4 regions of the Lysinibacillus sp. YS11 genome follow, and region 3 is predicted to be linked to each of the others. Evidence: riboswitches for the same ligand, from Rfam matches in the RefSeq annotation. Region 3 holds a riboswitch; each other region holds the start of a gene.
What was found. A riboswitch is a leader RNA that binds a small molecule or an ion and turns the genes downstream of it on or off. The one in region 3 is predicted to bind S-adenosylmethionine.
Positions count from the first base shown of each region.

Region 1: linked by a shared signal. The riboswitch ahead of metK (methionine adenosyltransferase) and the one ahead of metA (homoserine O-acetyltransferase MetA) in region 3 are both predicted to bind S-adenosylmethionine.
Region 2: linked by a shared signal. The riboswitch ahead of LBYS11_RS20265 (bifunctional homocysteine S-methyltransferase/methylenetetrahydrofolate reductase) and the one ahead of metA (homoserine O-acetyltransferase MetA) in region 3 are both predicted to bind S-adenosylmethionine.
Region 4: linked by a shared signal. The riboswitch ahead of LBYS11_RS18355 (methionine ABC transporter ATP-binding protein) and the one ahead of metA (homoserine O-acetyltransferase MetA) in region 3 are both predicted to bind S-adenosylmethionine.

Region 1 covers NZ_CP026007.1:3,505,981-3,514,394, forward strand. The annotation lists gene LBYS11_RS17460 (alanine/glycine:cation symporter family protein) at 1-312, opposite strand, end outside; gene LBYS11_RS17465 (alpha/beta hydrolase) at 439-1,245, opposite strand; gene LBYS11_RS17470 (gamma carbonic anhydrase) at 1,379-1,891, shown strand; gene metK (methionine adenosyltransferase) at 2,071-3,267, opposite strand; SAM riboswitch class I at 3,526-3,644, opposite strand; gene pckA (phosphoenolpyruvate carboxykinase (ATP)) at 4,034-5,620, shown strand; gene LBYS11_RS17485 (alpha/beta hydrolase family protein) at 5,686-6,462, opposite strand; gene LBYS11_RS17490 (NUDIX domain-containing protein) at 6,446-6,913, opposite strand; gene LBYS11_RS17495 (aminopeptidase) at 7,116-8,039, opposite strand; gene LBYS11_RS17500 (IclR family transcriptional regulator) at 8,051-8,414, opposite strand, start outside.
Region 2 covers NZ_CP026007.1:4,039,890-4,048,303, forward strand. The annotation lists gene metH (methionine synthase) at 1-1,629, opposite strand, end outside; gene LBYS11_RS20265 (bifunctional homocysteine S-methyltransferase/methylenetetrahydrofolate reductase) at 1,622-3,469, opposite strand; SAM riboswitch class I at 3,559-3,659, opposite strand; partial or broken gene LBYS11_RS20270 (protoporphyrinogen oxidase) at 3,759-5,152, opposite strand; gene LBYS11_RS20275 (globin-coupled sensor protein) at 5,393-6,685, opposite strand; gene LBYS11_RS20280 (tetratricopeptide repeat protein) at 7,316-8,414, opposite strand, start outside.
Region 3 covers NZ_CP026007.1:2,396,975-2,405,388, reverse strand. The annotation lists gene LBYS11_RS11865 (TrmB family transcriptional regulator) at 1-760, shown strand, start outside; gene LBYS11_RS11860 (hypothetical protein) at 783-1,169, shown strand; gene LBYS11_RS11855 (nucleotide excision repair endonuclease) at 1,224-1,595, opposite strand; SAM riboswitch class I at 1,799-1,910, shown strand; gene metA (homoserine O-acetyltransferase MetA) at 2,034-2,969, shown strand; gene LBYS11_RS11845 (GerAB/ArcD/ProY family transporter) at 3,009-4,157, opposite strand; gene LBYS11_RS11840 (hypothetical protein) at 4,189-4,422, opposite strand; gene LBYS11_RS11835 (Ger(x)C family spore germination protein) at 4,427-5,626, opposite strand; gene LBYS11_RS11830 (spore germination protein) at 5,652-7,196, opposite strand; gene LBYS11_RS11825 (HesB/YadR/YfhF family protein) at 7,385-7,675, opposite strand; gene plsY (glycerol-3-phosphate 1-O-acyltransferase PlsY) at 7,695-8,297, opposite strand.
Region 4 covers NZ_CP026007.1:3,648,082-3,656,495, reverse strand. The annotation lists gene LBYS11_RS18380 (acyl-CoA dehydrogenase family protein) at 1-1,230, shown strand, start outside; gene LBYS11_RS18375 (arsenate reductase family protein) at 1,413-1,769, shown strand; gene gcvH (glycine cleavage system protein GcvH) at 1,851-2,231, shown strand; gene LBYS11_RS18365 (toprim domain-containing protein) at 2,323-2,664, shown strand; gene LBYS11_RS18360 (thioredoxin family protein) at 2,679-2,990, shown strand; SAM riboswitch class I at 3,047-3,150, shown strand; gene LBYS11_RS18355 (methionine ABC transporter ATP-binding protein) at 3,233-4,261, shown strand; gene LBYS11_RS18350 (methionine ABC transporter permease) at 4,251-4,919, shown strand; partial or broken gene LBYS11_RS18345 (MetQ/NlpA family ABC transporter substrate-binding protein) at 4,988-5,838, shown strand; gene LBYS11_RS23800 (hypothetical protein) at 6,051-6,314, shown strand; gene LBYS11_RS18340 (response regulator) at 6,281-6,922, shown strand; gene LBYS11_RS18335 (HEAT repeat domain-containing protein) at 6,919-7,962, shown strand; gene LBYS11_RS18330 (glycosyltransferase family 2 protein) at 7,963-8,414, shown strand, end outside.

The sequences.
Region 1 (8,414 bases), 1.1 Mb from region 3:
GGTAGCCGCACCTATGAAAGCGATTGCCCACATCCAAAAGACAGCACCAGGTCCTCCCATTCCAATCGCTGTCGCAGTACCAGCAATATTACCTGTACCTACACGTCCTGATAATGCGATAGACATTGCTTGGAATGAAGATATTCCCTTTTCTGACTTCTCCCCTTTAAACATTAAAACAAACATATCTTTAATGTGCCTTACTTGTAGGAACCTTGTAATAATTGAGAAAAATAACCCAATTAATAAGATGCCATAAATAAACCATGGTCCCCATAAAATACCATTCAACTTCTCTACAATTACATCCATTTTACCCCTCCAATTTGAATTACCTTACTTTAAGTCATTATAGTATTACACTTTTCTGAAAATTACAATATTATTTTTAAGTAACAATATTTAAGTAAGTAACCTAGTAAATGGAAGGGTATAAACCTATTTAATTATATAACCAATTCTTCGAAGAGCATTATTAATAAAATCTCGTATATACATAAAAATCTCTTCGCGCTCTCCCTCATGAAATAAATTATGATAACAATTTGCCCATTCTTTAAACTGAAATTCCGTGAATTCCTGTTGATGAAGCCAATTTCGAGTTTGGCGAGTGTCCGTAATTTTATCCTTCTCAGCTGTCATAATTAGCATAGGCATATTAGGCATTTCACCTTTAGGCAGCATCACTAAATTTTTCATCATCTGCTGAAGTTCTCGATACCATTTCACAGAAACAACAGACATGAGGGGTACATCATCTTTCATTTCTTCTCTGCCTTCAACACTACGCGTTAATTTCTCTAATGTAATATCATGTGTCAACTTAACATTGGCTGTTAACGCACTTAGACTTGTTAAAGCATTTGTTAATTTACCTGGTAATAGCTTTAGTTGCAACCAAGGTGATGTTAAAATAATGCCTGCACATTCATATTGTCTCTTTTGCAGTGTATGGAGGATTAATGTTGCACCTAGTCCATGCCCTATTACAAAGGTTGGTAAATTATATGAAAAAGCATTTTCAATCAGGTTTCTTGTATACTTATTGTACAATTTGAAGTCTTCATCATGGACTCGAGCAAACCTTGCATTACCTCCATGATTCGGTAAATCTCCCATGACTATGTGGAAGCCTTCTAATCTTAATTTCTCTATCAGCCATGCATACCAACGGTGATTTTCATAAGCACCATGAAGAATAGCAATCACAGCTTTTGCTTGTCCATCAGCTTCCCATTTCCACATTACATAGTCCTCCTAAAAAATGATTACACTTTGATTATATCGAAATAAATAGCACATTTTAATTTTATATTTCCATAAAGTTGCGTATTTGATACGATAATACTACATTATAGAAAGAAAAGAGGCGATTTTCATGATTTATCCATTTAAAGATAAAACGCCAAAGATCGATCCGTCTGTTTTCATTGCTGATTACGCAACTGTTACGGGCGACGTAACAATTGGCGCCGAAACAACTATTTGGTTTAATACGGTTATTCGTGGTGATGTTTCCCCAACGATTATTGGTAAACGTGTCAGTATCCAGGATCTTTGCTGTTTACACCAAAGCCCAAAATATCCGCTCATTATTGAAGATGAGGTAACAGTTGGACACCAAGTCACTTTACATAGTTGTACAATTCGCAAAAATGCCTTAATCGGTATGGGATCCATTATTTTAGACGGAGCTGAGATTGGAGAAGGTGCATTTATTGGAGCTGGAAGCCTAGTACCTCCTGGTAAAGTCATTCCTCCAAATAGTTTAGCATTAGGTCGTCCAGCAAAAGTTGTCCGAGAATTAAATGCTGAAGATAAAGAGGATATGGAACGCATCGTACGAGAATACGCAGAAAAAGGTCAATATTATAAATCACTTCAGAAATAAATAACCTACACAAAAAATCAATACTAACGAAAAAATCCCTCGCGTTTTCGTGTACCGAATATGTTCACGAATCCTAGCGAGGTATTTTTGTAAAAAAAACAAAAGGAGCAATGTTGCCCCTTTGCTTATTAATACATCAGAATAATTTTCTAATGACTTCATTACTTTAGTTCAATAGTTTATAAACGTGCTTTTTCTCGTAGCGCGTCTGCTTTATCAATTTGCTCCCATGGTACATTTAAATCTGTACGACCAAAATGTCCATACGCAGCAGTTTGTTTATAAATTGGACGACGAAGATCAAGCATTTTAATGATACCTGCTGGGCGTAAATCGAATAGCTCGCGTACCCATTCAACGATCTCGCTTTCTTTCACTCTACCTGTGCCAAATGTATCGACAGCAATGGAAACAGGCTGAGCAACGCCAATCGCATAGGCAAGTTGCACTTCAGCACGCTCTGCTAAGCCAGCTGCTACGATGTTTTTCGCTACATAACGTGCTGCATATGCCGCCGAACGGTCTACCTTGGTTGCATCCTTACCTGAGAAGGCACCACCACCGTGACGTGCATAACCACCGTATGTATCAACAATGATTTTACGTCCTGTTAATCCAGCATCACCTTTTGGCCCACCAATTACAAAACGGCCAGTTGGATTGATGAAGTATTTCGTATTAGCATCTAATAATTCACTCGGTACAACTGGTGCAATAACAAATTCTTTTAAATCTGCTTGAATTTGTTCAAGTGTTGCTTCTTCATCATGCTGTGTTGAAATAACAATTGTATCCACGCGAACCGGTACATTATTGTCATCATATTCAATCGTTACTTGCGTTTTACCATCAGGACGTAAATAGGCAAGTTCACTTGATTTACGTACTTCTGTTAAACGGCGTGCTAATTTGTGTGCCAAGCTAATTGGTAATGGCATTAGCTCTGGTGTTTCATTACATGCATAGCCAAACATTAAGCCTTGGTCACCAGCACCAATTGCTTCTATATCAGCATCTGTCATAGAGCCTTCACGTGCCTCTAATGCCTGATCAACACCTTGAGCAATATCAGGTGATTGTTCGCCAATTGCCACAAGCACCGCTAAGTTCTCAGCATCAAAGCCATATTTACCTCGTGTATAGCCAATTTCAGCTACAGTGTCACGAACAATACCTTTAATATCCACATAAGTAGAAGTAGTAATTTCTCCTGCTACTAATACTAATCCTGTTGTTACAGTTGTTTCACACGCTACACGTGCATTTGGATCTTCTGCTAAAATAGCATCTAAAATGGCATCCGAGATTTGGTCACAAATCTTATCTGGATGTCCTTCTGTTACACTCTCTGATGTAAACAGTCGACGGTTTGTCATTTGGTTTTCCTCCTAAATACTCTTACAATAAGTAGTTGTGTATGAATACGGTACTCATTACCCATGTCAAGTCCGCTCCTAAGGATTGAACTCTCAAGCCGTTACTGCTGCTTTTAACACGAGGATTTCGAAAGATCCGTCATTATAATAAGGAAAGAACTACATATACTTACCTTTACATTGATTTTTAACAATAAAAAAATCCTTTTCTCACGTTACTTTACATGAGGAAAGGAATAATGACTGCGTAACCTTTCACTCTTATCGTTCAAGGGATGTTCCCTTGCATCAGGTTGGCACCAACGCATGTCGTGAAATAGTTCATGCAGGTTGCCGGGTTTCACAGGGCCTGACCCTCCACCAGCTCGGGATAAGAGTATCCGTTCAATCTCATGTTACTGAAAAGGTCGAACGTTGTCAAATATTTTCTTATGTATTACTGTATAGAAAGGAAAGAACTTATTACACAAAAACTTTTCATACTTGGATGATGATGTAAATAGAAGCAAATTAATCCCTACAACATACCTAGCTACTTGTGGTAACATATGTGTGGCTCAATTTTCGTGCCTAATTACAGTAGGATTGATGGTATTCTACTCGAAAAACATTATTTTTTGTCAGTTTATTGAAAAGTGGTAAAAACTCTAAAATAATTTCTTAATTAGTATAGATTATTTAAGCAATTGTGTTATACTATTTTTGAAATTAAGAAAAAATCCCTCTAAATCAAGGGAATACTATAAAAAAGGATGGTATTTAATCGATGAATTCAGTAGAAATTGCAAACGAACTGAAGGAATTATTAAACGGCGGTAACATTAATGTTCAACTTTCAGTACCACAATTAGCAGAAAAAGCTACATCTCGTGGTGAAGCAATGTTAACAGTAGATGGCGCAGTTCGTGCAGAAACTGGCAAATACACTGGTCGTTCACCTAAAGATAAATATACGGTAGAAGAAGAAAGCACAAAAGATCAAATTGACTGGGGTAAAGTCAACCAACCGATTTCTTCTGAAGTGTTCGATAACCTATATGTAAAAGTAATAAAATATTTAAAAGAACGTGACGAGTTATTCGTATTCAAAGGCTTTGCAGGTGCTGACAAAGACTCACAATTAAGCATTCAAGTTATCAATGAATACGCATGGCACAATCTTTTTGCTCATCAATTATTTATCCGTCCAACAGCAGATGAATTAGCTTCTCATGTTGCCGACTTCACTGTCATCTCAGCTCCTAACTTTAAAGCAGATCCTGCGGTTGATGGTACTGCTTCTGAAACATTCATCATCGTATCACTTGAAAAGAAAATTATTTTAATTGGTGGTACAGAATATGCTGGTGAAATGAAAAAATCTATCTTTGGTATCATGAACTACTTATTACCACAACAAGGTATTCTTTCAATGCACTGCTCAGCAAACGTTGGTGAAGCTGGCGATGTAGCGTTATTCTTCGGTCTATCTGGTACTGGTAAAACGACGTTATCAGCTGATCCTGATCGTAAGCTAATCGGTGACGATGAACACGGTTGGTCTGATAATGGTGTATTCAACATTGAGGGTGGCTGCTATGCAAAAACAATCAACCTTTCTGCTGAAAAAGAACCAGAAATCTACAATGCAATCCGCTTCGGCTCTGTATTAGAAAACGTAGCTGTTGATCCAGAAACTCGTATTTGTGACTATGATGATGGTTCACTAACAGAAAATACACGTGTAGCTTATCCAATCCAATACATCGAAAATATCGTTGATCCTTCTGTTGCAGGTCATCCAAAAACAATCATCTTCCTAACAGCTGATGCATTTGGCGTATTACCTCCAATCAGTAAATTAACAAAAGAACAAGCGATGTATCACTTCCTAAGCGGGTTCACTTCTAAACTTGCTGGAACTGAACGTGGTGTGACTGAGCCAGAACCAGTATTCTCTACTTGCTTCGGGTCTCCATTCCTTCCACTTCCTGCAACAGTATACGCAGAAATGTTAGGACAAAAAATTGACGAGCACGGTGCACAGGTATACTTAGTAAACACTGGTTGGACTGGTGGCGAATATGGCACAGGTAGCCGTATGAAACTATCTTACACACGTACAATGGTCCGTGCAGCAATCGATGGTAAATTAGCAGATGTTGAAACAACACAAGATGCTGTGTTTGGTTTACACATTCCAAAAGCAGTTGAAGGCGTACCTTCAGAAGTGTTAAATCCTCGTGAAGCTTGGGCAGATAAAGCTGCATACGATGCAAAAGCTGCTGAGCTTGCAGGCTTATTCAACGAAAACTTCAAGAAATTCTCAAACGTTTCTGAAGCCATCACTACACTTGGTGGTCCATTAAAATAACGTCTATATAAAAGACAAAGGGAACAATTTATTCGTTCCCTTTGTCTTTTTGTTTTCTCTATGCTTTATTGTTGTTTCATCCACTTGCAAAGAGCACGGACAGTTTCACGATTTTTTGCTGGTGGATATTGATGTGCATAGTTAAGATCATACCAAGTTTCGAATGATTTATTTGCTTCCTCTAAAAAAAATGCCAATTGTCTGGCATGTTCAATATCCACATTTTCATCACGATAGCCATGAATGATAAGAACGGGAGCTGTTATACGCTCTATCTCAAAAAGTGGTGTTCTTGCATCATACGCTTCTGGTACACGATTAGGTGTTCCTCCAATAACACGCTTCATCATTCTGCGCATATCTGTACGTTCCCAATAAGTGGCCGTTGCATCAGAAACACCTGCCCATGTTACAACAGAAGTAATATCCCTTCTTAAAATAGCTGTCCACAGAGCCATAATACCACCTCGTGAAAAACCAAAAACATGGATATTGTCATTGCAGAATTGTTTGAGTACATCTACGGCATAGACCGCATCGTAACGGTCTGCCCCTGCAAACTCGTCACGCCCCTCTCCCCCACGATTCCCACGATAATATGGGGCAAATACGATAAAGCCCTGCGCCGCAAATTGTGCAATACGAGAGGGTCTTACCATCCCAATGCTTTGCATGCCGCCTCTTAAATATAAAAAGCCATCATATGTACCTTCAGTCTTTGGCTCTGCTAATAATCCTTTTATACGTAAGCCCTGTGAAAGATAGGTTATTTCCGTTAAACGGATAGCTGGATTTGGTGAAGGATAGGGGCGTTTTTCGATAATATCACCATTGTGTGTCACGATGTTTCAGCTCCTCCAGCATTTTCTTCATCCCCTCATCCTTCATGTGAAAACTCAAGTTAGGATGCTGAGCAAATTCTTCATCAGTTAACCAAAGCATGCCTGACGTCTCTAAATCAAATTCTATATCCTCTTGCGCCAAAAATTGTGCAGTGAAAACGGATTTACAAAAAACGTTTTCATCATACACTGCATACTCTGCAAACCATTGAAGATTTTTCACATGAACACCCGTCTCTTCAAAAACTTCTCGAATCGCCGCCTCCTCTAAGGTTTCCCCTTCTTCTAATTTCCCTCCTGGCACTTCTACACCACGTCGTTTATGGACAGTACATAACCATTTATTTTCATGCTTTAAAAGGACAAGGACGTGTTTAGGTTCTACTTTAAATTCGCCTCTTGTAAAACTCAAATCTACTTGTAGGCCATGTAAATCTGTAAATGTTAACATCTCTTCAACCTCACGTTCTTTCTTGTTGCAAAACAAAAGTTACTTTCTTTATCATTACTTCTATTTTATGGACGGAATTTAATCATCATTCCTATTCCTATCTATATTAACTATATTGTAAACCTACAATGACAAGCAACCCTAAGCTACAGTCTTGTAAAGCATGAAAAAAAGCGTGCTTCATAGGAAGACACGCTTTTCTTTAGATTACTTGCTGACCGTCAAAATAGACGATAGGACTTTTCACAACACAATCAATATGAACATCTGACGCATTGGCTCCACCAAATGGCGCATTACTGCCAAAAGCGATATGGATGGTCCCATACACCTTCTCATCCTCTAATACATTGCCACATAGGATAGCACTTTTATTGGCTCCGATGCCAAACTCTGCAATGACTCTACCATTGCCTTCACCAAGTAATGCCAGTAGTCGTGGACCATCAGGACCGATTGCTTCTTCTAAGCGACCATTCTTTATTTTTAATAATAATGGCTCCTTTAAAACACCAATATTAGCAATAGAGCCATCTACTAAAATCTCTCCATTCGCAGATGTTTCTATTGGTGCAATATACGATTCTCCTGAAGGAATATTCCCGTACTCACCAGGTTGACGAATAACCCCTGTAGAACGAATTCCGAAACGGCCGTCTACACTAAACGTCAGCTCATGACCATCCTTGACAATACGAATATCTTTTGTCGTATTAAGTAAAAGGACATATTTTTCTACCGTAGCTTCGATCTCCTGTGCATCTGCATGAAGGGCACCTTGCTCCAGCATCTCCAATGTTACCCCTGGCATTGTTGCTACACGTCCACCCTTTTCACAGGCATGTTTACGAGCCAGTGTATGTGTTAGTGAGTGGGAAGTAATACACAGTGTAACATCGGCATTTGCCATAAGCTCAGAAACTGCATGGATTGGCTCCTGCCCAGATTTCTCTAACAGGGGCATCACCATGAACATTGTATTTGCAGTAATTGACAGTCCAGCTTCATAAAAAATTTTCGCGATGTCTTGTTTGTGGCTATCTGTCAAAATTAATAGTGACTCAGAAGATTGAACATTTAAATTGCCTTTTAAAACATTTAGTGCAATATCATGTAAATGATGCATAATAGGGCTCCTTAATTAAAATTCAAATGATATCTACGAATAATTCCTTCTATTTCATTTCTAGCTTCCGTTAAAGGTCCCAAAAAATCAGGAACACGTTGCTCTGTAAAACGATAAATTGGTCCAGAAACGGTAATAGACGCTACGACCTGTTCCTCACTATTAAATATAGGCATAGCTAGCGCCAATACATCGACCGAATACTCACTGTTACTAAGTGCATAGCCACATGTTCTAATTTTTTCTAGCTCTGCCCTTATTTCTGTGGCATCTGTCATCGTATTATTTGTATAAGCTGTTAATGGTTCATCTATGACCTTTGCAATTTGCTCTTCATTTAAAAAAGCAAGCATTGAACGGTAAGATGCTCCTACA
Region 2 (8,414 bases), 1.6 Mb from region 3:
TGAAATATTACTTACGCCAAGTACCGTCAATGTCTGCGGCAATTTTTCTTTGATGAGTCGAATGCCTTCAATCGTTTCCAAAGCTGAACCAATATACTGCTCATCGCCCGTTCCTACAGGGAACATTAATGGGTCGAAAATGATATCCTCTGGTGCAATTCCCCATTTCTCCGTTAAAAGTTGATAGGAGCGTTCGGCAATTTCAAGCTTTCGATGACGGTCAACCGCCATTCCCTTTTCATCTATCGTTCCAACAACTAATGATGCACCATATTTTTTCACCAGTGGTAACACTGCATCAAACCGTTCTTCACCATCCTCTAGATTAATAGAGTTAATGATGGCTTTCCCTTGAGAAAACTTTAATGCTTCCTCAATTACTTTTTCATCAGTTGAGTCAATCACAAGAGGCACCTTAACCTTTTTTACAACCTCCTGCATAAATCCACGTATATCGGCTAATTCATCACGATCAGGGTTGGCTAAACAAATATCGATAACATGTGCACCATTTTTAACTTGAGCACGTGCAATCTCTGCGGCCTCCTCAAACTTTCCATCAATGATTAAATTCTTAAATTTACGAGAGCCGATAACATTTGTTCTCTCCCCAATAAATAACGGACGCATAGAATCGTCATACAATAACGGTTCAATTCCTGATACCGCATGACCATGTGTTTTTTCTGGTAATTGACGAGGTTTTTCATCTTTTAAGATCTCACGAATGGCTGCAATATGAGCGGGTGTCGTCCCACAACATCCACCTACAATATTAAGCCAACCCTTTTCTGCAAAACCTTTTAATTTTTGCGATAGCGATTCTGGTGATTCATGATAACACCCTTCTTCATCTGGTAAGCCAGCATTTGGGTAACAGCTAATATAGCCTGTTGAAAGCTCTGCTAATGAACGAATGTGATCCGTCATAAACTCAGGTCCCGTCGCACAGTTTAGGCCAACTGATAATGGTTTAATATGCTCGATCGAAATATAAAAGGCATCAATTGTTTGCCCTGCAAGCGTTGTACCCATCGGTTCTATTGTTCCTGAAATCATGACAGGTAGCTCTTTTCCCGTTGATGCAAAAGCGCGCTTTACGCCAAGTGTGCCTGCTTTGACATTGAGCATATCCTGACTTGTTTCTAATAACAAAACGTCGGCTCCTGCCTCAATTAAAGCTTTTGCCTGTACATAAAAATTTTCCTCTAGCTCTTCAAATGTAATACCACCTGTTACTGATAACGTTTTTGTTGTTGGCCCCATAGCCCCTGCAACAAAACGTGGCCAATCCGATGTGGAATAACGATCCACTGCTTGTCGAGCAATTTCCACTGCACGCTTATTAATTACTTCTGCTTTTGTGCCAAGATCATATTCATTTAACACAAGAGGCGTCCCACCAAATGTATTTGTACAAATAATATCTGCGCCTGCCTCTAAGTATTTATGGTGAATTTTTTCAATAACATCTGGTCTAGTAAGCACAAGATTTTCATTACAGCCATCAAGTTCCTCGCCACCAAAATCCTCTGCTGATAAATTTTCATTTTGTAGCATTGTTCCCATTGCGCCATCAAGAATTAAAATACGTTTCTCTAGTTGCTCTTCAATCGAGTGCTTAGCCATGTATACTTACTCCTTTTTTCTGTTCATCCAATTGCTTTATATATTTCATCAACTCTAGTGTCACATCGTAACGTAAAAATGGTGTAATAAGGTAAATCCCATTGAAATATTGCGTAGCCACTTCTACTAATTCTTTGGCAATAGCAATCCCTTCCAATGTTGCCTTTTCTTTATCTTCTCCACATGCTTTCATTCTTGTTAAGGCATCTTCAGATAATTTGATACCTGGCACTTCATGATGTAAAAATTCAGCGCTTTTATAACTCGTAACAGGCATAATACCGATGTAAATTGGAGCTTGTAAATGCTTTGTTGCCTCATAAATCTCTACAATTTTCTCTATCGTATATACTGGTTGAGAAATGAAGTAGTCTGCCCCATGCTCAATTTTCTTCTCCAAGCGTGTCACAGCACGATCTAACACACGGACGTTTGGATTAAATGCAGCAGCAACTGAAAAATTTGCTTTTTTACGAAGTGGCTTACCTGAGAAAGAGACCCCTTCATTTAATTGCTTAATTAATTGGATTAGCTCCATGGAAGATACATCATAAACACTTGTCGCACCTGGGAAATCTCCTACTTTTGTTGGATCACCCGTAACGGCCAACACATCATGAATACCTAAAGCATTTAACCCCATTAAATGAGATTGTAGACCAATTAAATTACGGTCTCGACATGTAATATGAGTTAGTGGGCGTACACCATGTGAGCTCTTCAACAATGCGCCCATTGCAATATTGCTAATACGTGGAGAGGCCAATGAATTGTCTGCCATCATAACTACATCTGCACCTGCATCATATAATTGCTTTGCTCCTTCAAGGAACCCATCAATCTCTAAATGTCTAGGCGTATCCAACTCTACTATGACAGAGCGTTCACGTTTAACCTTTTCATGAAGAGGCTCATACTTTGTTGGCTCCGCTTCCCGAACAATCTCAATCTTTTTAGGCTTCGCATGCTTCTCCTGAACCGGTGATAACTCTTCTAAATACTTCTTTGCTGCTGTAATATGTTTGGGTGTTGTACCACAGCAGCCCCCTATTAAACGTACACCTTGATCACGCAATTCAACAGCCGCTCGACCAAAATAATCAGCTTCTGATTCATAAACGACACGCCCATCCTCTAAGTCCAGAAGTGATGCATTTGGATAGGCCGACATAAATGCCTTATTAGGAAGTTCTACACCTTCAAATGCCTGAATTGTATGGTGTGGACCTAGTCGACAATTGACACCAACAATATCAGCACCTAGAGCTTCAAGCTCATGGAGAGCATTATTTAAAGACATCCCATTTTGTAGAACACCGGGCTCATGCATAGAAACTTGTGCAATAATCGGCAATTTTGTTTTTTCTCGTAGCATCTTTAAGGTTGCTGTTAATTCTTCAAAATCATAATAAGTTTCAAGTAAAAGGCCATCTGGATTCCCTGCAAGTAAGACGCTTGCTTGTTCTTCAATAGTCGCTAATATTTCATCCAAGGTTGCATCACTTTTACGAATTCCCCGAATACCACCAATTGTTCCTAAAACAAATTGACCGCCATCAGCCGCTGCTCGTTTTGCGATGGTGATAGCAGCTTCATTAAATTGTTGGACACGTGATTCCAATCCATAGCGAGCTAATTTAATGGCATTTGCACCGTACGTATTCGTTTGAATGATGTCAGCACCAGCCGCAATATATTCTCTATGAATCTTTTCAATTAACTCGGGTCTCTGAACATTCATTTCCTCATGGCAATACTCCAATCCATAGCCATATAGCACTGTGCCTATTGCACCGTCTGCCGTCAATACATGCGTTTTTAACCTTTCAAGCAATCCCATAAAATTAGCCTCTCTTCCTATGTCTCTATATAATAAAAAGCCTTCTTTCATAAAAAAAGAAGGCTTTAACGATTCATCATTGTTGTTCCTTCTCATCTTCGACTCAACGGTCTTCTGGATTTAGCACCTGACAATAAAGTTGGTTGCTGAAGCTTCAATGGGCCAGTCCCTCTGCTTCTCTTGATAAGAATTAAGTATGAATTTTTTAAATAATTAAAAGAATCATATCGTTTACTGACGAATGAGTCAAGACTATTTCACATAACAAAGTTTTTTTCCACTTAAAACCTTAGAAATTGGCAAGTTCCTTTGCAAGCTCTTCACCAATTTTTTTCCCGTTTTGAATGCAAGCACCAATACCTACGCCAAAATACGAGCACCCTGCAATCGATAAATTAGGATATTTCTCATGTAATTCTTGTAGTAATCCTTGTAATGCTTCACGATGCGCTAGATCATATTTAGGCATTTGATCAATCCATTTTGTTACATTCACAACGGTTGGCTGCTCCTCTATTCCTAGGCTCTTTCTCACATCTTCTAAAGCAACTGCTGCTAATTCTTCATCCGTCATGGCGCGTAGTTGCTCATAGGCTGGATTGATGCTCTTATAAAAGAGTCGCACAAGTAATTTATTTTCTTTCGATGTATGCTTCCATTTACGACTAGTCCAAGTTGCTGCATTACAAGTTACGTCTGAATTATGGGAAACAATATAGCCCGTTCCATCTGCTGGCAATTTAGCGTCTGGCACATCAAAACCCAAATAGATAGTAATCGCTGACGCTGTCGTAAATTGGTCAAAATAGCGGTTTAAAGATTCATCCTGTAGCAGATTTTGTACAGTTTCGTTCGGTAATGCTAAAACGACATAATCTGACTCAATAATTTCACCATTAGCTAAGGAAATTGTGTAGTTCTTATCTTGTTTTTGAACATTTAGTGTAGTAACACCCTTGATAATTTCTACATCGGATAAGGTTTGTTCAAGTCGATCAATTAAAGAAGATAAACCATTTTTAAAGGATATAAATTTTTTGTTCGCTGCTTTAACAAATTGCTCACGATTCGCATCAAAGCCTTTAATAATACTTCCAAAATCATTCTTATAATCAATTAAATACGGTAAAGTAGAGCCAATAGAAAGCTGATGTAAATCTCCCGAATAAACACCTGCAAGGACTGGTGCAATTTGATTTTTCACCAGTTCCTCTCCTAAATAGTAAGTTAAAAATTCACCGATAGAACTTTCCTTTGTGAAGCCATTGTTTGGCAATGTTAAATCCTTCAACGCTTCTTTTTTCCCTGCTCGGAAATAAGTGTACTTTCCTCTAAGGATGCTACACTCATCGGTATTCCGAAAGTTGAATCTGCCGGAATAGCATGTAACTCATTATTCGTATAAATATAAGAAATACCTGTTTCGTTGTAAACTAATTCCGCCTCAAAATCAAGCTCCTGCACGAGTTCCATAACGCCTTGATGACGGGCTACAATAGAATCAGCACCCGTTTCCATGATGAAACCTTGTTCATGTGCTGAATATAATTTGCCTCCTAAATATGTATTTTTTTCTATAAGCACTAGACGAACATCTAAATTATGTTCCTTCACTTGACGTTGCAAATAATGCATTGTACATAGTCCTGTAATACCGCCGCCTAAAACAACAACTGTTTTCATCATAACCGCCCCTATTATTCATTCTTTCTACAGTATAATCCTTTTTTCATTGAAAATTACGTTAAACCCTTTACAAATTTAGCAAAAATAGAGCTATTTCATCAGTGAAATAGCTCTTACTTTCTGAATCTCTATAAAATTGATTCTCTATAGCGATAACTTCACAACAAACATTTAAATAGGTACTATAGTGTTTATTACGTCTAAAAATATGAAAAATAGAATGTAAATGTTAGTAGTCTATCCTTTTAAATTTTGCGCAAAGCTCGCTAATTTTTCAGCTGAATTTGTTACCTCAGTAAATGAAGTGCCTAATTCACTTAATATGCCTACAATTGCTTGTATTTTTGTTGCCATACACTCATTTTGATCTTTTGCTTCTGTCATGGCTCCCAATATACTCGTAAATTGGCCTTCAGTTTGTAACATATTTTCTTCACCTGCTGCAACTTCATCTTGAATGTTGGTCAAAGAATACTCTAATTTCTCTGTTCGTTCACCTGTCTTTTTCAATAACAAAGCCACCGCTGTAACAGATTCTTTTGTCTGAATTGATAATTTACGTACTTCATCGGCCACTACGCTAAAGCCCTTTCCCGCTTCCCCAGCACGTGCTGCTTCAATTGCAGCATTTAAAGCCAAAAGATTCGTTTGATTCGCAATATTGGTCACAACACTCATAATTGTTTCCATTTCCTTAGACATACCTGATAATTGTTCAATATTCTCTTCTATATCATGAAGAGAATGACTAATATTGAGCATATTTTGTGATTGATTTTTTAAACGCTTGCGACCCTCAAGTGCTTGGTTTTCAGCCAGCGTAGACACATCGAGTGATTTTTTTGCCAAATGTTTAATTTCGTCAGATTGCTTACTTAAGCAGCAAAATGAATTATTGGTTTCCTGCGAGATAGCTGCAAGTGCTTCCGAAGAATCTACAATCTGTCGTTCAATCGCTTCTTTTTCATGAACCATTTTTTCTTTCAGTTGTTCCACAGTGTTTTCAAAAGCTTCTAAAACGAGTTGTTGCTCAAAATTACAAATTTTCGATATAGCTCTGATCGTATTAAATTGATCTTGTGGAAATTCTATATTTTTTTCGACTAAATCAATAAATGATATCGATAAATCTTGGAAAGCGCAGATATACCACTGTGTTCTAAGCCCAATGTGGACATGCACCTTTGCAATTTTTACACGCCTTTGGTAATACATCTCATCAATGGTTCCGTTAAACATTTCAATAATATGTTGCCGTAATGTTACTTTAAGCTTTTCTACAGAACTATGATGACTGATAATATCTACCAAATGATGCTCTGTTCCAATCATGTTGTAAAAACGGTTTACGATGTGATCTACATTATCCATAACTATTGGCTGGAAAGCTTTTAAATATTGTAAGTCGTTCTTCGTTAAGTTCAGCATTTCAATTTGCTTCGCCATCGATTGACGAGAGGACAAATCCATTTTCACTGTGTATTGCTGTAAATCCAATACCTTCGTCTTTCTTTGTTTTTGAAAAATCACACATCTTCCCTCTTTCATTCCGTTTACTTTCATCAGGCTGAGAAACATCAAATCCCTTTTAACATATTGATGGATACACGAAAAAATACCGATAAAATCTGATTAGTCAGATTTAATGGTTACATTCGATAGCGCAATTCCGTATGACAAACTTCCTCCAAAAGTATGTCGGGTACCCATTTGCTCAATTTATCCTAAGGTCATTTGCTCTCAGCAAACAGATATAGTCCCTACATGACTAACAGTAAATTATTTACGTATGCTTCTTTTCAAAATCACTCATTTACATTAATCATTTTATAAATGACTGTCAATCTTATTAATACCATTATTTTACACAAAATGTATAAAAAGTCCTTGTTGTTAAATAAAGCGTAATAAACTATAAAAAAGCTACCACAATATTATTGGGTAGCTTTTTTAACTATTTTTTTGTTTATTATGCTTACTTGCTTTATATTTATTCTACTTTTTTATCGATCATCTTCAAATTTCACTATACTAATATTTTTTATCCTCAATCATGATCTATCTAAATACTCGTAAACAGCAGTCTATTTTAGACCAAAATACCCTCATACCGTAGCAACATAAACGATTCTAAAAGCCTATGTTTTTTTAACACTAAATTTACAATCCTTTAAGTTCCTGTAATATTTTAGCCGCTTCTTCGGATCCTGCATCTGCCGCGAGTCCATACCATTTAATAGCTTCTTTCAGATTTCTATCTAACCCTGTATCTTTATTAAAAATATGCCCCAACTGTAGCTTGGCTTCCACATCTCCTTGAAGTGCAGCCTGCTTAAACCAATGAATACCTTTTTCGAGATTGCGTATTCCTGCCAGACCATTACTCCATATATAACCTAAATCATAAAAGGCGTCTACATGATATTGCTCCGCAGCTCTTTCATACCAAAACAGACCACGATTGACATCTTTCGCTTGGCCTAAGCGCCCCTCTAAATAAATTCCACCAAGTCGATATTGTGCTTCCACATACCCTGCCTCAGCTGATTTTTTATAGGCGTTAAAAGCTTCTTTCTCATCTACCTCAACGCCTAACCCCTGCTCATAAATTATTCCTAACGTAAACATTGCCTCTGCCACATTCTTTTGTGCAGCATAATCAAACCATTTTTTTGCTAATGTATAATTCGTTGCTACGCCCTCGCCATTAAAGTACATATCTGCTAAATTATTGGCAGCATCCGCATGTCCCTGCAAAGCTGCTTTTTCATAGTATGAAAAGGCAAGGGAATAATTTTCCTCCATACCTATGCCCCCAAAGCAAAAATTCCCAAGCATATATTGAGCATCTGCATTTCCCTGGGCAGCGGCTAGCTCAAACCATTTCAATGATTTTTCAGGTTGAAAATGTTTACCCTCTCTAGAATTATAGTATTCACCCAGTTGATATTGGGCATCCCCATCCTGCTCTTCAACCGCTTCTTTATACAAATCAATAATGAGCTCATGATCTAAGTCCTCTTCATCTAGAGCAGCAACTTGTTCATCTTGATGGCGAAAATACCACTCTACAATATCAAGCACATCATCTACTACTTCTATACTGTTTTTTAACTTTTCTAGCGAAGAAATTTGCCAAATGAGTATATAGATAGGCTGTGGAATGGCATCGCGCAAGACATCATCATATTCTGCCAACAGCGTTAATACATTCTCCTGTATCGATTGAGATTGCACTGTATGGACAATCTGTAAATGA
Region 3 (8,414 bases):
GAAAGAAATGGGTTTTACAGAATATGAAGCGAAGGCCTATACGGCACTTGTTCAGCAAAGTCATGTCAGTGCTTATCAGGTTAGTAAAAATTCTGGCATACCACGTGCAAGAGTGTATGATATTTTAAATATCCTTGTAGAAAAGGGCATCGTGTTAAAAGAAGAGACCGCAGAACAAACGACCTATTCGGCAATGCCTGTGTCTGTGTTCTTACAGCAAATGCAACAGCGCTGGGAGTCGAATTTTACGTCTATAAGCGGGAAATTAGAGAAATTAGAGGAAAAAGTACAGGAAGCTGAGCCTAAAGTGGTCATGCTGAAGGGCAAGGAATCCATTATCAACTATTGTCAGTCACTTCTAAAGAAGGCGAAGAAAAAAGTGATGCTGTCGATGTGGGAAGATATGTATGATGCCTTACGTGAAGATTTGCAAGAGGTGGCGCTGCATGTTCCTGTTCATGGCATTACGTTGTATGTAGGAGAGCATCTCGCCTCAATTGACCAGCATAGAGCCACACATTATACAAAAAAAGCGTCTACACCGCATTGGTTTATCTTATCGATAGATGGTCAGGAAATGATTTATGGTCATTCTCCATCTACCCAAGAGACGGCCTTTATCACCAATGATCCGGTTCATATTTATTTGTTAGAGGATTATATATGGCATGATGTGCTCATCAATCGGTTAGTAAAACGTGATGATCAGGAGTTAGAAGACTGGATTGCTAAGGAGCGTAAAGCTTTTTTCTTAGAATAGTCGTATAAGGAAGGGGAGGAACTTGAAAAAATTCGTGTTGCTAGGTTTAATGAGCCTACTAATGCTAGGAGCCTGTAATGCTACACCACCTACCGATCCACCAACGATTCATGAGCTAACGGTTGTCCCAGATAATGTCCAGAAAAATATCGTTTCTAATGAAAGAATACAACTATTGCATGAAAAGGATGCTCCATATTACCTTGTTTATTATTCAAAAGGGAATGTATTGGCAAGTATTACAGCTGAGGGAAATAGGCTTATTATCCAGTTAGAAGAAGGCAGCGAGCAAAGGAAAGAGGCTCAACCCTATGTTTTTAAAATCACCGTCAAGAATCCTGAGCTGGATACCATTGATTTGCGAATAAACGGTCAGAGTACGCCAATTGATCGTATGACCATTATGTGATAAAAGAAACCGAAATCCCTTTAGAAATGAGATTTCGGTTTCTTTACGTGATGTCTAATAAAAGACTTTGTCTACGTTATATTTAGAGCGGAAAGTATTAATCGCATATGTTTCGTAAATTTCACGTTCCATTGGATCTTCTACTTCATAGACTTCAATTTTGAACACTTCATCACGATGGTTTTTCATCGGAGATACATTATCCTCGAAATGTTTTTTAATACGTTGACGAATTTTACGTGCTTTCCCAACAAACAATAGCTCATTCTTGTCATTATAGAATAAGAAAATGCCGCCTTTATCACGTGTGATTTTATGGAAGTCAATAAAACCAAAGTAAGGTGTGATCGGCACATCACCTGGTTTTAAATCTTGTTCACGTTGACGGATTACTAGATCTGGTTTTGGAAATTCAATTTTAATCAAACTATTCACGTTCCTCTCTCTTACTAAAAGTATATGGTAACATAATTACGGCATGTTTACCATAAATTTTAAATGTAGAAACCCCACAGATAGCAAGCTTAGTGTACATCAAATGACCAAGAAACATGCGCGTGAATCACAAAATATTCTATGAATTATTGATATTCTAACAAGTTCATGTTACAATTCAAGATAATTAAATAATCTTATCAAGAGAAGCTGAGGGATTTGGCCCGATGACGCTTCAGCAACCTCTAACAATCGTTAGAAAGGTGCTAATTCCAGCAAAGGATTTTTTCCTTTGAGAGATAAGAGTGGACGTGAAAAAAATCCTTCTCATTCTATCTCGTATGGAATGAGGAGGATTTTTTAATTTCGTTGCATCCTACGCAAGCAAGATTTGCTAAAAGAGAGTGATTATAGAGAGGGGAAAGCAAGATGCCAATTAATATTCCGAAAAATTTACCAGCTGGAGAACATTTACGTGAGGAAAAAATCTTCGTCATGGAAGAAGATCGTGCGAAAACACAGCAAATCCGTCCATTAAATATATTAATATTAAATTTAATGCCTGAAAAAGAAAAAACAGAGCTCCAATTATTACGTTTATTGGGGAATACACCATTACAAGTCAATATTACCTTTTTGAATACAGCCACACACGAGTCTAAAAATGTGAGTAAATCCCATTTGCAGCTTTTCTACACAACGTTCAATCAGATTCGACACCGACGCTATGATGGTATGATTATAACTGGTGCGCCAGTAGAAAAAATGGCTTTTGAAGAGGTCAACTATTGGCAGGAAATTTCAGAAATTATGGATTGGTCTAAAAAGAATGTGACATCCGTGCTACATATATGTTGGGGGGCACAGGCTGCATTGTATCATCATTATGGCATTGGGAAGGTTGAGCTTTCTGCTAAATGCTCAGGCGTCTATTCCCATGTGATTACAGATTTAACTGTAGATTTGGTACGTGGCTTTAGTGATTTATTTACTGCACCTCATTCACGCTATACATCTGTTTCGATTGACGAGGTTCGCAATCATCCAGATCTACGATTATTATCCTATTCAGAGGATGCTGGGGTATTTATTGTACAATCAAAAGATAATAAAAATATTATGATTACGGGGCATCTAGAGTATGATGCGACAACGCTAGCCGATGAATATAGTCGCGATGTGGCGAAGGGCATAGATATCGCCGTTCCTGTAAACTACTTCCCGAATGACGATCCGACACAAGTGCCGATGAATACATGGCGTGCCCATACGCATCTATTATTCTCTAACTGGTTGAACTACTATGTTTACCAAGAAACACCATATGAATGGGATTTTGTAGATGAAATCGAATATCATATTTAATTAATAAAAAGTCTAATTTCTTTTCTAGCTTAGAAGAAATTAGACTTTTTGATTGTCATCTTCTGTTTCCTGCTGAGGTGTTTCGTTTTTTTGAGCCTTGGATTTACGATTGCGAATAACTACCACAATCAACAAAAGTATGGGTAATAAAATGGTGAAAATAAAGGAAAAGATTGGCCAAATTTCATTATTATAATTAGTAGAATGCACAATATCTGGATGAACAATTTGAGAAAGTCCAATGACAATTATACCCATCGGTATAATAAGCGGACGATGATCCTTAATCTTCAAAATTTGTGCAAGGCCAACAACGGTCGTATAGAAATACATAAATGTACGAATATATATAGACGTAATCCACATAAATGCCATAATGATTTCTATGCGCTGTAAAAAATTCCCTATAGATATTCTTTGCGCTAAGGCATAGCTAGGAAATGTCCTTGATGCAGTGTTTTCAGGACCTAATACAAGAATCGATAGGACAATCAACGTAACTAAGACGATTCCGCCAAGGATTGCCCCAATATATAGCCCTTTCTGTGCAGACGGCTGTACATTGACGCCAGTAGGATAGAGCATCAATAATACAATTAATGGAAAGGAAAAGATACTCATAAAGCGTGCAATACTATAAAACATAGATGCTTTGGTCGCTTCTAGTAGAGGCTGAATATTCTCAAATGTAATTTGAGGGGTAATACTAATGACGAAAAAAATAAAAATAAAGATAAACAATGGGAAGAGGATTTCTGCCGAACGGGCAAAGGTCTCAATCCCTAAATAAGCGGCATACATAATAAGGATACTGAACAGTAGGGCAAATGCTAATGTCGGTGTCTCTGGCATAACTTCCGTTTTCATGAAAATACCGATAAAATAAAGTAATTCTCCAGCCGAAAGAAAGGTCATAATCAGGAAACAAATCGCTGTGATTTTCCCGAAAAAACGCCCAAGAATTTTTTCATTGGCCTCGATAAAGTTTAGGGACGGTGTTTGATTGGCCAGTGTTAAAAATAATTTTAGAACCAGTAAACTGAGCAGAACACCAATGCTTGCCGCTATCCAAGCATCTTGCTTAGAGGCACCAGTAATACTCGAAGGGATAATTAAAATCGCTGTACCGATAGAATAGAGAAAGGTAACGATTGTAAACTGTCTTGAACTAATTATCTCTTTTTCCATCAAGCTACCCTCCGTTTCTCAGTCCATCTTTCTATTTTGTGAATGACACAATGTAATCCCTAATCGGTGTGAAGATAAAGGTAATCAAATCTAATGGGCTAGGAATATGGATTTTAAGGGCAATCCCCATATTTAAAGCCGTTCCAATAAATAGCAAAAAGGAGAATACAATAATGGCTTTTCTATCCTGTTGCTTTTTTAGCTTTGGAATAAAAACAAGAGCAACAATGATTGCAATAATCAAGATAGCTACTGCTAGTACCATCTCATTACTCCTCCTTTGGCTTGTTTAATAATGAATTTTGCATCGTACCTGAACCTTGGGTTGTTACCTTTACATGAACAGCCACTGCTAAATCTGGAAAAATGGAAGTCCAGTCATCCTTAATTTTTTTCCACTGCTTTGGATCTGCCCGATGTAGGGCATCCCCAAATCCAAAAACATCGACTTCATATTGCTGTTGAATTTTCTCTACTGTTTTTTCAATGCGGTCATCAATCCCCTGGGCTGTTTTTTTATTAACGTAATCAATCGATTTATTTTTGGTAAGATCGATATCACATTCGACCTCTCCAACATTCTGCTCTACATTAATATGGACATCGATTTTCGGTTTCCCGTTTTTAAATGACCCTTTCACCTTTGTAGTGGATTGGGTGATTTCAGTAGACAAGGTCCCTTTATTAGGACAGGCGATGATTTCTATCGTACTTTGAATTTTGTCATTAAGAAAACTAATACTTTTGCTTTCGCTTTCAGTCAGTAGCCCTATATATTTATCCCCTTTAAATACTGCTAAACCTGTATAACGTAATAGCACAGGTGTTTTAACACGTTGCACATTTGTTTGATCTACACCTAATTTCTTATCGCCATGAACTTCAATAGCAGAAATTAACGCCCCTTTATGCTTATTGGTTAACGTATTGACTAATTCATCAATATTAACAGCTATCGTGGAGCCCCAAGCCTTTTCAGAGACATCAAGGGAATTCAAGATTTTATTTGCAGGAACTTTTTCGATGGGTGTTAGTACATTTAATACTTCCTTCGCTGTTGCTTCGTGAGACATAATGACGTCGAAATCCTTACGAAATTCATGGTCCCTTACAATTAAATCAAGTGCATCACTAATGCCTTCTTTCGCGAGATCTTCCCCTAATACAACCACTTGAAGGTGGGCAAAATAAGGTTTTCGAGCTGCAATAGTCGTCATTTTCCGAATGGCTTCAAAGATGGTCTCGCCTCTCGAATGATAGCTAACGACAGGAGAGCGTTGAGTGGAAGCTTGGCGCACTGAGACTTCACTAGGATCAACAATTTGAACTGTAATTTCATATTCCTCATCTATTTTGTCAATGCCAAATGCTACGACTATGGCCAATTCATTTAATTCACGCTTACTCCAGCAGCCACTTAACAGTATTGTGAGGATACATAGTAAGCAAATCCAGTTTATTTTTGCCATATTTCATTCCTCATTTATCCAGTTGTTATTTCCTGCTTTTTACATTGATATATTTATGTCCTCTAACAATATTTTTTTGATTGACCAAACGAGGTCGTGTAAGTAACTTTCTACGCGGGAACAGCAGAAACGCATCCTTCTGATCCTGTAATACCAACGGTGCGAATGGGCTTAAATAAGGTACACCAAATGAACGAATGCTACATAGATGAAGAATAATTAGCATAATGCCAAACATTACACCGAATAAACCAAACATAGCAGCTAAAATCATTAATGGGAAACGTAGTACACGAATCGTATTCGATAAGCCATAGGCAGGGAATAGAAAGCTACAAATCGCTGTTAAGGCTACAATAATTACCATTACAGCGGAAACGACGCCTGCATCAACTGCTGCCTGACCAATAACTAAAGTACCTACGATGGATACCGCAGGACCGATTGTTCGAGGCATACGAAGTCCAGCTTCCCTTAAGACCTCAAAGGCAACCTCCATAATAAGCGCTTCTACTACTGCAGGAAAGGGTACGCCTTCCCTTTGTGAAGCAATGCTAATTAACATGGGTGTCGGTAGCATTTCCTGATGAAAGGTAGTAATCGCCACATACAAGGATGGTGCTACTAATGCTAGACTGATACCAAAGAAACGCAAGATACGTACAAGTGAGCTAATCATCCAATGCTGATAATAATCTTCTGCTGATTGTAAAAAGGATGTAAATAGCGCTGGAACGACTAAGACAAAAGGTGTGCCATCAACTAGAATCGCCACTTTGCCATCTAATAATTCACCTGCGATGACATCAGGTCGTTCAGAGTTGTAGACGGTAGGAAACATAGAGTTTTTTGAGTCTTGAATAAAATCCTCAATATAGCCACTTTCCAGAATGCCATCAATATTAATACGATCTAATCGAGCCAATACCTCTGCGACGATTTTGTCACTGGCGATGCCATTTATATACATCACTGCTACATCTGTTTGTGTCACATCTCCGATAACGCGTGATTTTATCCAGAGATTCGGACTTTTTATTTTGCGACGAATGAGCGCTGTATTCGTACGCAAGGTTTCCGTAAAGGATTCCCTCGGTCCGCGAATTACGGATTCCGTCGATGGCTCTGTGACAGCTCGATCCTTGGCACTTCTAGTACTTGTCACAATCCCTTCGGCAAAGCCATCTAATAAAATAACCGTTTCACCATTGAGAATGGCATTGTAGAGTGTTGTGAAATGCTCAATATTCGTCACATCGCCTACCGTTAAATAGGAATTCCGAACATATTGATTAATGGTTGTTATTTCAATATCTTGTTCTTCTTCAATATTTGCCATCAGTTTATCGATAACAGAATCAGAAATAGTCGTTTTATCCGATAAGCCATCAATGGAAATAATGGCGAGGCTATGGGGATCAGTTTCTCCAATCGCAATTTCACGTATGATAATATCATTACTATGCCCTAGTGATTGTTGAATGATTTTTATATTTTTAGATAGGGAAGTATACAATAAATCGTTCGTTGTATGGGATGGGGAGGTCTCGTTATTGTTAGACATGGACATGTGTTTTCCTCCTCAAATGGTCGTTCATTACCTTTAGAATGGACAATTTTTTTGAGAGATAAACGAAAGAGATATGAAAAATCTAGCTATTTGTGGCAATATCACATTCCTTGCAACTTTCGTGTGTCTTGTTTTGTAATAAATAAAAAAACAGTCTGTCCTTTCATGTATGGAAAGGACAGACTGCTTTATGTACGATAGTCGTATTGTAATTCATCATTACTTGTATCAACATCAACATGTAAATTGTGATCGTTAAAGAACCAAAGATCTTTCTCATCAATGTAATAGATAACACCATCAATTTCTGTTTGCACACCTATGGCAATAGGTTCCTCACGTGTCATTCCTAGTGAAAAGCCTTCGTGAAACGGACTTGAGCCACCATAACGTGCATAAAAACGAATTGTATCACCAGGTTCAACTTCCATTTCATGTTTGAACCATTGTAGGGCTTCATCTGTCAATGCAATATTCATTTCAAATGCTCCTCTCTTCCTACAGCCATTTTACCTTTGGTTCGGTGCCGTTTTTAATACGAGCAATATTGGCACGGTGACGATAAATAATAAAGGTAAATAAAAAGGCTACCAAGATGCCTAATGCAAAGTCACCTGTAATAAAATAATAAACGATTGCATAGATAAGCGCTACTAAAGCGGCTATCATTGATGTTAAGCTGACGATTTTTGTGATTTTTAATGTCACAATAAAGGTAATAAATAGTAGGACAAAGAGTGGCCAAGAATAGCCTAATAATACACCAGCTGACGTTGCCACAGCTTTCCCACCACGGAAGTTGGCAAAGATCGGGAACATATGACCGATAACAGCGACAAGACCCAGTAATAAAGAGTGGAGTGTAGTATCAGAGAAAACAGGAAGTGTCACGAGTAAGACAGCGGCAGTTCCTTTTAAGACATCCATCACCGTAACAATAATACCAGCCTTTTTCCCTAATGTTCTAAAAGTATTGGTCGCACCAAGATTACCGCTCCCGTGTTCACGAATATCGGTATTATAAAAAATTTTGCCTATCCATAATCCAGAAGGTATAGAGCCGATTAGATAAGCACATAAAATAATAAGTCCATTGATCATAGTTGGACTCCTTTCATTCATAGTCCATCACTTGGTACTAATAGTTTGTAACAAGTATTTTACACTTTTTCTTGCTAATCTACAATGTTATGAAGGAGATTTCATCCGAAGTCTTGA
Region 4 (8,414 bases), 1.3 Mb from region 3:
AATGCAGGCTTTGCTGATGTATTTGTGGTCTACGCAAAAATTGATGGCGATAAATTCTCCGCCTTTATCGTAGAACGTGCCTACAATGGTGTTTCAGTTGGTCCTGAAGAAAAGAAAATGGGGATTAAATCATCATCAACTCGTACATTAGTATTGGAAGATGCGGAAGTACCTGTAGAAAATCTATTAGGCGAAATTGGTCGTGGGCATATCATTGCGTTCAATATTTTAAACATTGGTCGTTATAAACTAGGCGTGGGCACAATTGGCGGATCGAAACGTGCATTGGAGTTAGCTATTCAGTATACAAACCAACGTCAGCAGTTTAAGACAAAGCTTTCTGATTTCAATCTGACAAAAGAAAAATTATCAACGATGGCTTCTCAATTGTATGCTTCAGAATCATTAAACTATCGTACTGTGGGTCTATTTGAGGATCGTTTAAGCCAATTAAGCCTAGAAGAGCAAAAGCAAGGAAGAGTGATTGCAGGTGCGATTGCTGAATATGCTATTGAATGCTCTATTGCCAAAGTATTCGGTTCAGAAACATTAGACTATATTGCAGATGAAGCAGTACAACTTCATGGCGGTTATGGCTTTATGGCTGAGTATGAGGTAGAGCGTATTTACCGTGATTCTCGTATTAATCGAATTTTTGAAGGTACAAACGAAATTAACCGCATGATTGTACCTGGTACATTTATGAAAAAGGCGCTAAAAGGTGAGCTGCCATTATTACAAGTTGCTCAAAATTTACAGCAAGAGCTGCTTATGCTAATGCCAGAGGAAATCGGTACAGAGCCGTTAGCACAAGAAAAATATTTAGTGAAAAATGCCAAGAAGATTGCTGTATTAGCTGCAGGATTAGCAGCACAACGCTTTGGTGCAAAACTTGATCAAGAGCAAGAAGTATTGGTAAACATTGCGAATATAGCTAACCAATTATTTGCAATGGAATCAGCTGTCTTACGTACAGAAAAAGCAATTGCTCGTGACGGTGCTGAAAAAGCACATCAAAAATTGCTATACACACAAATTTTCTGCCAAGAAGCATTCGCAGAAATCGAAAAAGAAGCAAAAGACACAATTCTTGCTTCAGCGGATGGCGATGCAGCCCGTATGACATTATCTGCACTGCGTAAGCTAACGCGTAATAATCCATATAATTTAATTGCGAAGAAGCGTGAGGCTTCCGTTAAATTAATTGATGCTGAAAAATATATTGTTTAATAGTGCAAATTTAACCTAGCTATCTGCAAAAGATAGCTAGGTTTTTTTATGAGATGGATAATTGTAAAAGGAGCGGATAAATTTGCACAACTGGTGGATAAACTTACAAAAAAGAGTGAAGTTCACCATTGAAAACAACTATGATGGTATACTACAGAAAAAGACAGAAGAGGAGCATTGTAATGACGATTCAATTTTTCCATTATCCGAAATGTACAACATGTAAAAAGGCACAGAAGTGGTTAAATGAGCATGAGGTTTCCTATGAAGAGGTACATATCGCAGAGCAACCTCCCACTAAAGAAGAATTAACAGCTATTTGGCAAGCTAGTGGACAGCCTTTGAAGAAATTTTTTAATACCTCAGGCATGAAATATCGTGAGTTTGGCTTAAAGGACAAGTTAGCAGAAATGACGGAGGATGAGCAGCTTGAGCTACTTGCTTCAGATGGCATGTTAATTAAACGTCCCATCGTGACAGATGGAAAAAAAGTTACTTTAGGTTTTAAAGAAGTAGATTTTGAGCAAGCTTGGAAATAACCGTATTAAACCTTGTATTTATAGGAGAAGTATGGCACACTGAAAGTGAATATATTACATATTTATGGAGGGGTTTTTTGCATGAGCACACCTAAAGACTTACGATACTCTGAAGAACATGAATGGGTAAAAGTAGAAGATGGAAAAGTACGTATTGGTATTACTCACTTCGCACAATCTGAATTAGGAGATATCGTATTCGTTGAGCTTCCACAAGTTGGCGACGAAATCAAAACAGATGATCCATTCGGTAGCGTAGAATCAGTAAAAACTGTTTCTGAATTATATGCACCAATCTCAGGTACTGTAGTTGAAGTAAATGCAGATTTAGAAGATAGCCCAGAATTCGTTAATGAATCACCATATGAAAAAGCATGGATGATCGTTGTTGAGCCTGCTGACGCATCAGAAGTTGAGAAACTAATGACAGCAGAGCAATACGAAGAAATGATCGCTGAATAAGACAAGCCATAATCGAAAAACGTCGGAAACTACCGGCGTTTTTTGTTATATAATGACTTATAAGTGGGGATCTCTAAATGGAGGTGGCGTAATGTTCGAGGGAAAATGCTTGATAGTAGAAGGGCGCTCAGATAAGCTACAAATTGAGCCTATTTTGAATGAGAATGTTACAATACTATGTACGAATGGTACAATTGGTGTGCATCAATTAGAAGAACTACTGGATCCCTATGAGGGCTGTGAGCTATTTACTTTTTTTGATGCAGATACTTCTGGTGATAAGCTACGTGCATTAATGGACAGACATTATCCAGAGGCTGAGCATCTGCGCACAATGCCAACATACAAGGAAGTAGAAACGACACCAAGAAAAGTGCTAGCAATGATTTTACTGCGTGCACATTTTTCAATCCATAATGAATATATTTTGTAAGGTTGCGTGAGTAAATGGAAGAATGGTCAATAGAGCAGTGGGAAGCGGCTAAACAGTCGGGAGAGAAAACTGCATTTTATTTATATACACCGATGTGTGGAACGTGTGCAGTGGCATCTAAAATGATGTCCATTATTGAGCAATTACTGCCACAGCTACAAATGGGTAAAGCAAATATCAACTTTTTGGAACACATAGCTTATGAGCATCAAATTGAAAGTGTTCCCTGTCTACTCATCAGTGATGGCGGAAAAGTGACAGAAAAGATTTATGCTTTTCAATCCGTACCATTTTTATATGAATTGTTAAAAAAATCAATTGACTGAACTTTACTAGCGTGGTAAAGTATCAAATATATTATTAAAACATTAAATATATCGAACTCTTATGAAGAGTGGCGGAGGGAAGTGCCCTATGAAGCCCGGCAACCATCACAATGTGAAAAGGTGCCAAATCACCCAAAGATTTTTCTTTGAAAGATGAGAGAACGGTTTAACGTATCATACGTGACCCCTTCTACTTGTCTGTGAGTGAAGGGGTTTTCTATATGAGAAAAGGAGTATTCGCTATGATCCAGCTTCAAAATATTACAAAGAAATACAAAACAGCAAATGGCGAATTAACAGCAGTCAAAGACGTCAACCTTACTATTAATAAAGGTGAAATTTTTGGCATTATCGGCTATAGTGGTGCTGGTAAAAGTACCATGATTCGTTTATTAAACGGTTTAGAGAAACCGACAGCAGGAACAGTAACGGTGAACAATCAAGAATTTTCATCGATAAAAGGGCAAAAACTTAGAGCAGCTAGACAAAAGGTAAGTATGATTTTCCAGCATTTTAATTTACTTTGGTCAAGAACAGTTGCCGAAAATATTGCATTCCCTTTAGAAATCGCAGGCTTCCCAAAGGCTCAACGTGAAGCGCGTGTGAAGGAATTAATTGCCCTTGTAGGCTTAGAAGGGCGCGATAAGGCATATCCATCTCAGCTTTCTGGGGGACAAAAGCAGCGTGTAGGAATTGCACGTGCATTAGCGAATAATCCAGAGGTTTTACTATGTGATGAGGCGACATCCGCACTCGACCCTGAAACAACGGATGCCATTCTTGATTTACTCGTAGATATAAATGAACGCTTAGGCTTAACAATCGTCCTGATTACCCACGAAATGCATGTCATCCGCAAAATTTGTCATCGTGTAGCGGTGATGGAGGCAGGCGAAATTGTGGAACGTGGTGAGGTATTACAAGTCTTCCAAGCCCCACAGGCGGCTATCACTAAGAAATTTGTATCTCAAATTACAGACACTAAGGAAACACAGGATACAGTAGCACAAATTAAAACAAACTATCCAACTGGACAACTTGTCAAATTGATTTTTGTTGGTGAAAAAACAGAACAGCCTGTCATCTCACATCTTGTGAAACAATTTGATGTAGAAGTAAGTATTGTTCACGGAAATATTTCGCAAACAAAAAATGGTGCATATGGTACATTGATTGTGCAAATTGATGGCTCTCAGACAAACGTCACTGAAGCCCTTCGTTATTTAAATACAGTGGAAGTACAGACGGAGGTGATTGAAAATGCTAACTAATCTCTTTCCGAATGTAGACTGGGAAAATATGTGGCAAGCTACGTATGAAACTTTATACATGACAGCTATATCAACGGTTGTGACATTTATTCTTGGGTTAGTCATTGGTATTGTTCTATTTCTAACTAGCCCCAATCAGTTATGGGCAAATAAAATCGTTAACTTTTTAACAGGATCACTCGTTAATATTTTCCGTTCCATTCCATTTATCGTATTAATTATTTTATTAATTCCATTTACGAAGTTTTTACTAGGTACAATTCGCGGTGCCAATGCAGCGTTACCTGCTTTAATTATCGGTGCAGCACCGTTTTATGCTCGTATGGTATTAATTGCGTTACGTGAAATTGATAAAGGTGTGATTGAAGCAGCCCGTTCAATGGGAGCAAAAACTTCTACGATTATTTGGAAAGTATTGGTTCCGGAATCATTACCAGCTTTGATTTCTGGTATCACTGTAACGGCTGTTGCTCTTGTAGGATATACAGCGATGGCAGGAATTATTGGTGCAGGTGGTCTTGGTAACTTAGCTTTCTTAGACGGCTTCCAGCGAAATCGCCAAGATGTGACATTAATGGCAACTATTTTGATCTTAGTAGTCGTATTTATTATTCAATGGATTGGTGATTTAATTACCGAGAAAATTGATAAACGCTAGCAAGAAAAAGGGGTTATTCCGGTTTTTACCGCTAACATATTTTAAACAAATAAAAGGGAGTGTCATAAATGAAAAAGTTATTAGCAGGATTATTTTTATCAATACTTGTACTAGCATTAGCAGCTTGCGGTACAGATAAAAAGAAGATGAAAAATCAGCATCTGGCGATCAAACAGATAACAAAGAAAACGTAACATTAAAAGTAGGTGCTTCTAATACACCGCACGCAGTTATTTTAGAAAAAGCAAAACCGATCTTAGCTAAAGAAGGCATAGACCTTGAAATTGAAACGTATACAGATTATGTTCTACCAAACCAAGATTTAGAGTCAAAAGATATTGATGCAAACTATTTCCAGCACATTCCTTACTTAGAGCTACAAATTAAAGACAATGGCTATGATTTCGTTAATGCAGGTGGCGTTCATATTGAACCAATCGGTATTTACTCTAAAAAATATAAAACGTTAGAAGACCTGCCTGAAGGCGCAACAATTTTACTTTCTAATTCAGTATCTGACCATGGTCGTATGCTGTCATTGCTAGAGGCTAAAGGCTTAATCAAATTAAAAGAAGGCATTGATAAAACAGCAGCAGAATTAAAGGATATTGAAGAAAATCCTAAAAACTTTAAATTCGATGCAAATACTGCCCCAGAAATGCTTGTACAAATGTACGAAAATGATGAAGGCGATGCAGTACTTATCAATTCTAACTTTGCCATCGATAACGGTTTAAACCCAATTGAAGATGCTATTTCTCTTGAAGATAAGGAATCTCCATATGTTAACATCATCGCTGTACGTGCAGGTGATGAAACAAAACCTGAAATTAAAAAATTATTAGAAGTATTAACATCTAAAGAAATCCAAGACTTCATTTTAGAAGAGTGGAAAGGTGCAGTAGTACCGGTAAAATAAGAATTAAAAATTTTATAAAAGGGTACATAAGTTTAACGACTCATGTACTCTTTTTTATTTGTAGTTAAATTGATGAGAAACTATGTATTTTTTATGACGTCTATTTATGTTTAGATATTGTTTAGTCATATTTATTACTATAGTAATGTTGTTAATCTACGAAATAAATGATAGAAAGTAATAATAAGAAAAAACTAGATGGAGTGATTCTAATGAATGATATAAAATTCACCCATGACATCATGCAAGAACATGAAGTAGAGCGCTACTTTAAAATATGGCGAGAAAGTGTTATTAGATCACGCCTTACTATAACAGCAGTCTTTTTAAAAACAGCTAATGCTACACAACTGAATGAAAATGTGAATGATCAAGTTACCTCGTTTTTACAATCAAAAATACGCAAGACAGACTTGCTTTTTCAATTATCCGACGGAGATCATTGGGGCATCTTCTTTTACAAAGTAGTGAAGTAGAAGCTAGGGCGTTTTTAAAACGAATATTTGCCATCTTAAAAGCAGAACGGAAGTTCCAACAGATTGCATTAAAGGCCTCTATAACAGAAATAAGAAATAATAACGTTATTTTTGAAGAGCTGTTAAATAAAAATAAACAGATGTTATCAGGGGATGAGCAATTAACATGGAGTATAGCAGAGGTAAAGGATTACTGTGAGCAACCAACTGAATTAGTGAAAGTTAGTATTATTGAGCAAAACGCCATTTTTAGACAAGTATTAGAGTCAACGCTTAAGCAAATAAATATCCCTTATTTTTCTTTAGATGTAAAGGTTTATGAGGATGGCTATAGCTTTTTGCAATCGGATGATTATAAATCAGGGCATATGCATCTAATTCTTATGAATGATATTTTACCTCTGAAAAATGGCTTAGAAATATTGCATATCTTACGACATATGCCAAATGAAAAGAAATTTATTATTTATATGATGTCAGAACGCAATTCTGAAGGAGCAGCGCTTAATGCTTATGAGGGCGGTGTTGATGAATATATTGTCAAACCATTTAATTTACGTTTGCTAGAAGCCAAAATTAAAAGAACGTTTGCGAGGTTTTGGCAATGATCAAGCTGACTGTTTCGACGCTTTTGGCAATAATTTTCTTCTTATTAGTTGTGCTCTTTATCTTTTTAATGTATTTACTTGTTCAGCGCCAGCGTGAAAGCTATTTTGAAAAAGTTCGTGACCGTTATTTACAAAATTATTCTCAACTTTGGTATGATTACTTATTCAATAACGCATTATTTAGTATCGTATTGGTTCCTCGAGGCAGGGCCCAAGTAGAAGCTATTGAAAAAATTTTTTCATCCTATTTAAAGAATATAAGGAATGAACAGGTGGAACTAAAAATAAAACAATTCTCCAATCAATATTTAAAAGCATTCTACGAAAAAGATTTATCAAGTAGACGATGGAGTATTCGAATGAATGCCCTTTATCGAATTGCAGACTTACAAATAGATGAATTGCTAACGAAGTGCCAAGAATTCGAAAAAAATAACATTACAGATGAAGAACATTTCCAGTTATTAAAAATATACTCCCTTTTCCAACCAGATTTATTTATGGAGAAAATAAAAAATTCCAATGTAAATTACGCTGAAAGTGAATATAGAAGACTATTTGTATTATTAGATGATAATGTATTCATTCAATTTCTCCATGATTTTAATAGCTTGCCAGCTAATATGCAATTTGCTGTTATTGATACTGCTGCTGTAAAAAGAAAGATGGAGTATTTGGATGAATTAAAAAAATTATTACACCATGATACACCGGAAATTAACATCAGAGCATTAAAAGGGCTTTATGAAATTGGTATTATTGATGAGATGGATCCCTTTATCCCTTTTGTGACCTCTGAAATGTGGGAAGCCAGGTTAATGGTTGCCAAAATTTTCAAGCATGTACCGCTTACTTACACTTATAGTTATTTAGAGCAGCTTCTTCAAGATGAGAATTGGTGGGTACGTTCCCAAGCGGCAAAAACGATTGTAGAAGATCGACATGGTATTGCCAAATTACAGCAATTCATTGAATCCTCAAATGATCAATATGCAATTGAAATGGCCCAAGAAATTGCAGCGAGAAAAGAGGGGAAGTAAATGAAAATAATTGATTATTGCATGATGTTTTTTGGGGGCATTATTTTATTTTATATGCTGTTCGTTATCGTGTCATATTGTACAATGTTCATCATTGCTATGCTGGATTTAAGAAAACGCTATCGTCTCGATCTATCAGAGTATGATGATGCACATATCGATGCCTTTTATTCAAAACCGGTATCGTTACTTGTTCCTGCTTACAATGAAGAAGTAGGAGTTGTAGATACAGTATATTCATTATTGAATTTACGTTATCCTCAAACTGAAATTATCATTATTAACGATGGATCTACAGATCAAACCCTTCAAACGGTCATCGAACATTTTCAAATGAAGCCAATCAATAAAATTGTTCGAACTAACATCCCTACAAAAGACATTAAACAAATATATGAATCAGAAATCTATAAAAATTGTATTTTAGTTGATAAAGAAAATGGTGGTAAGGC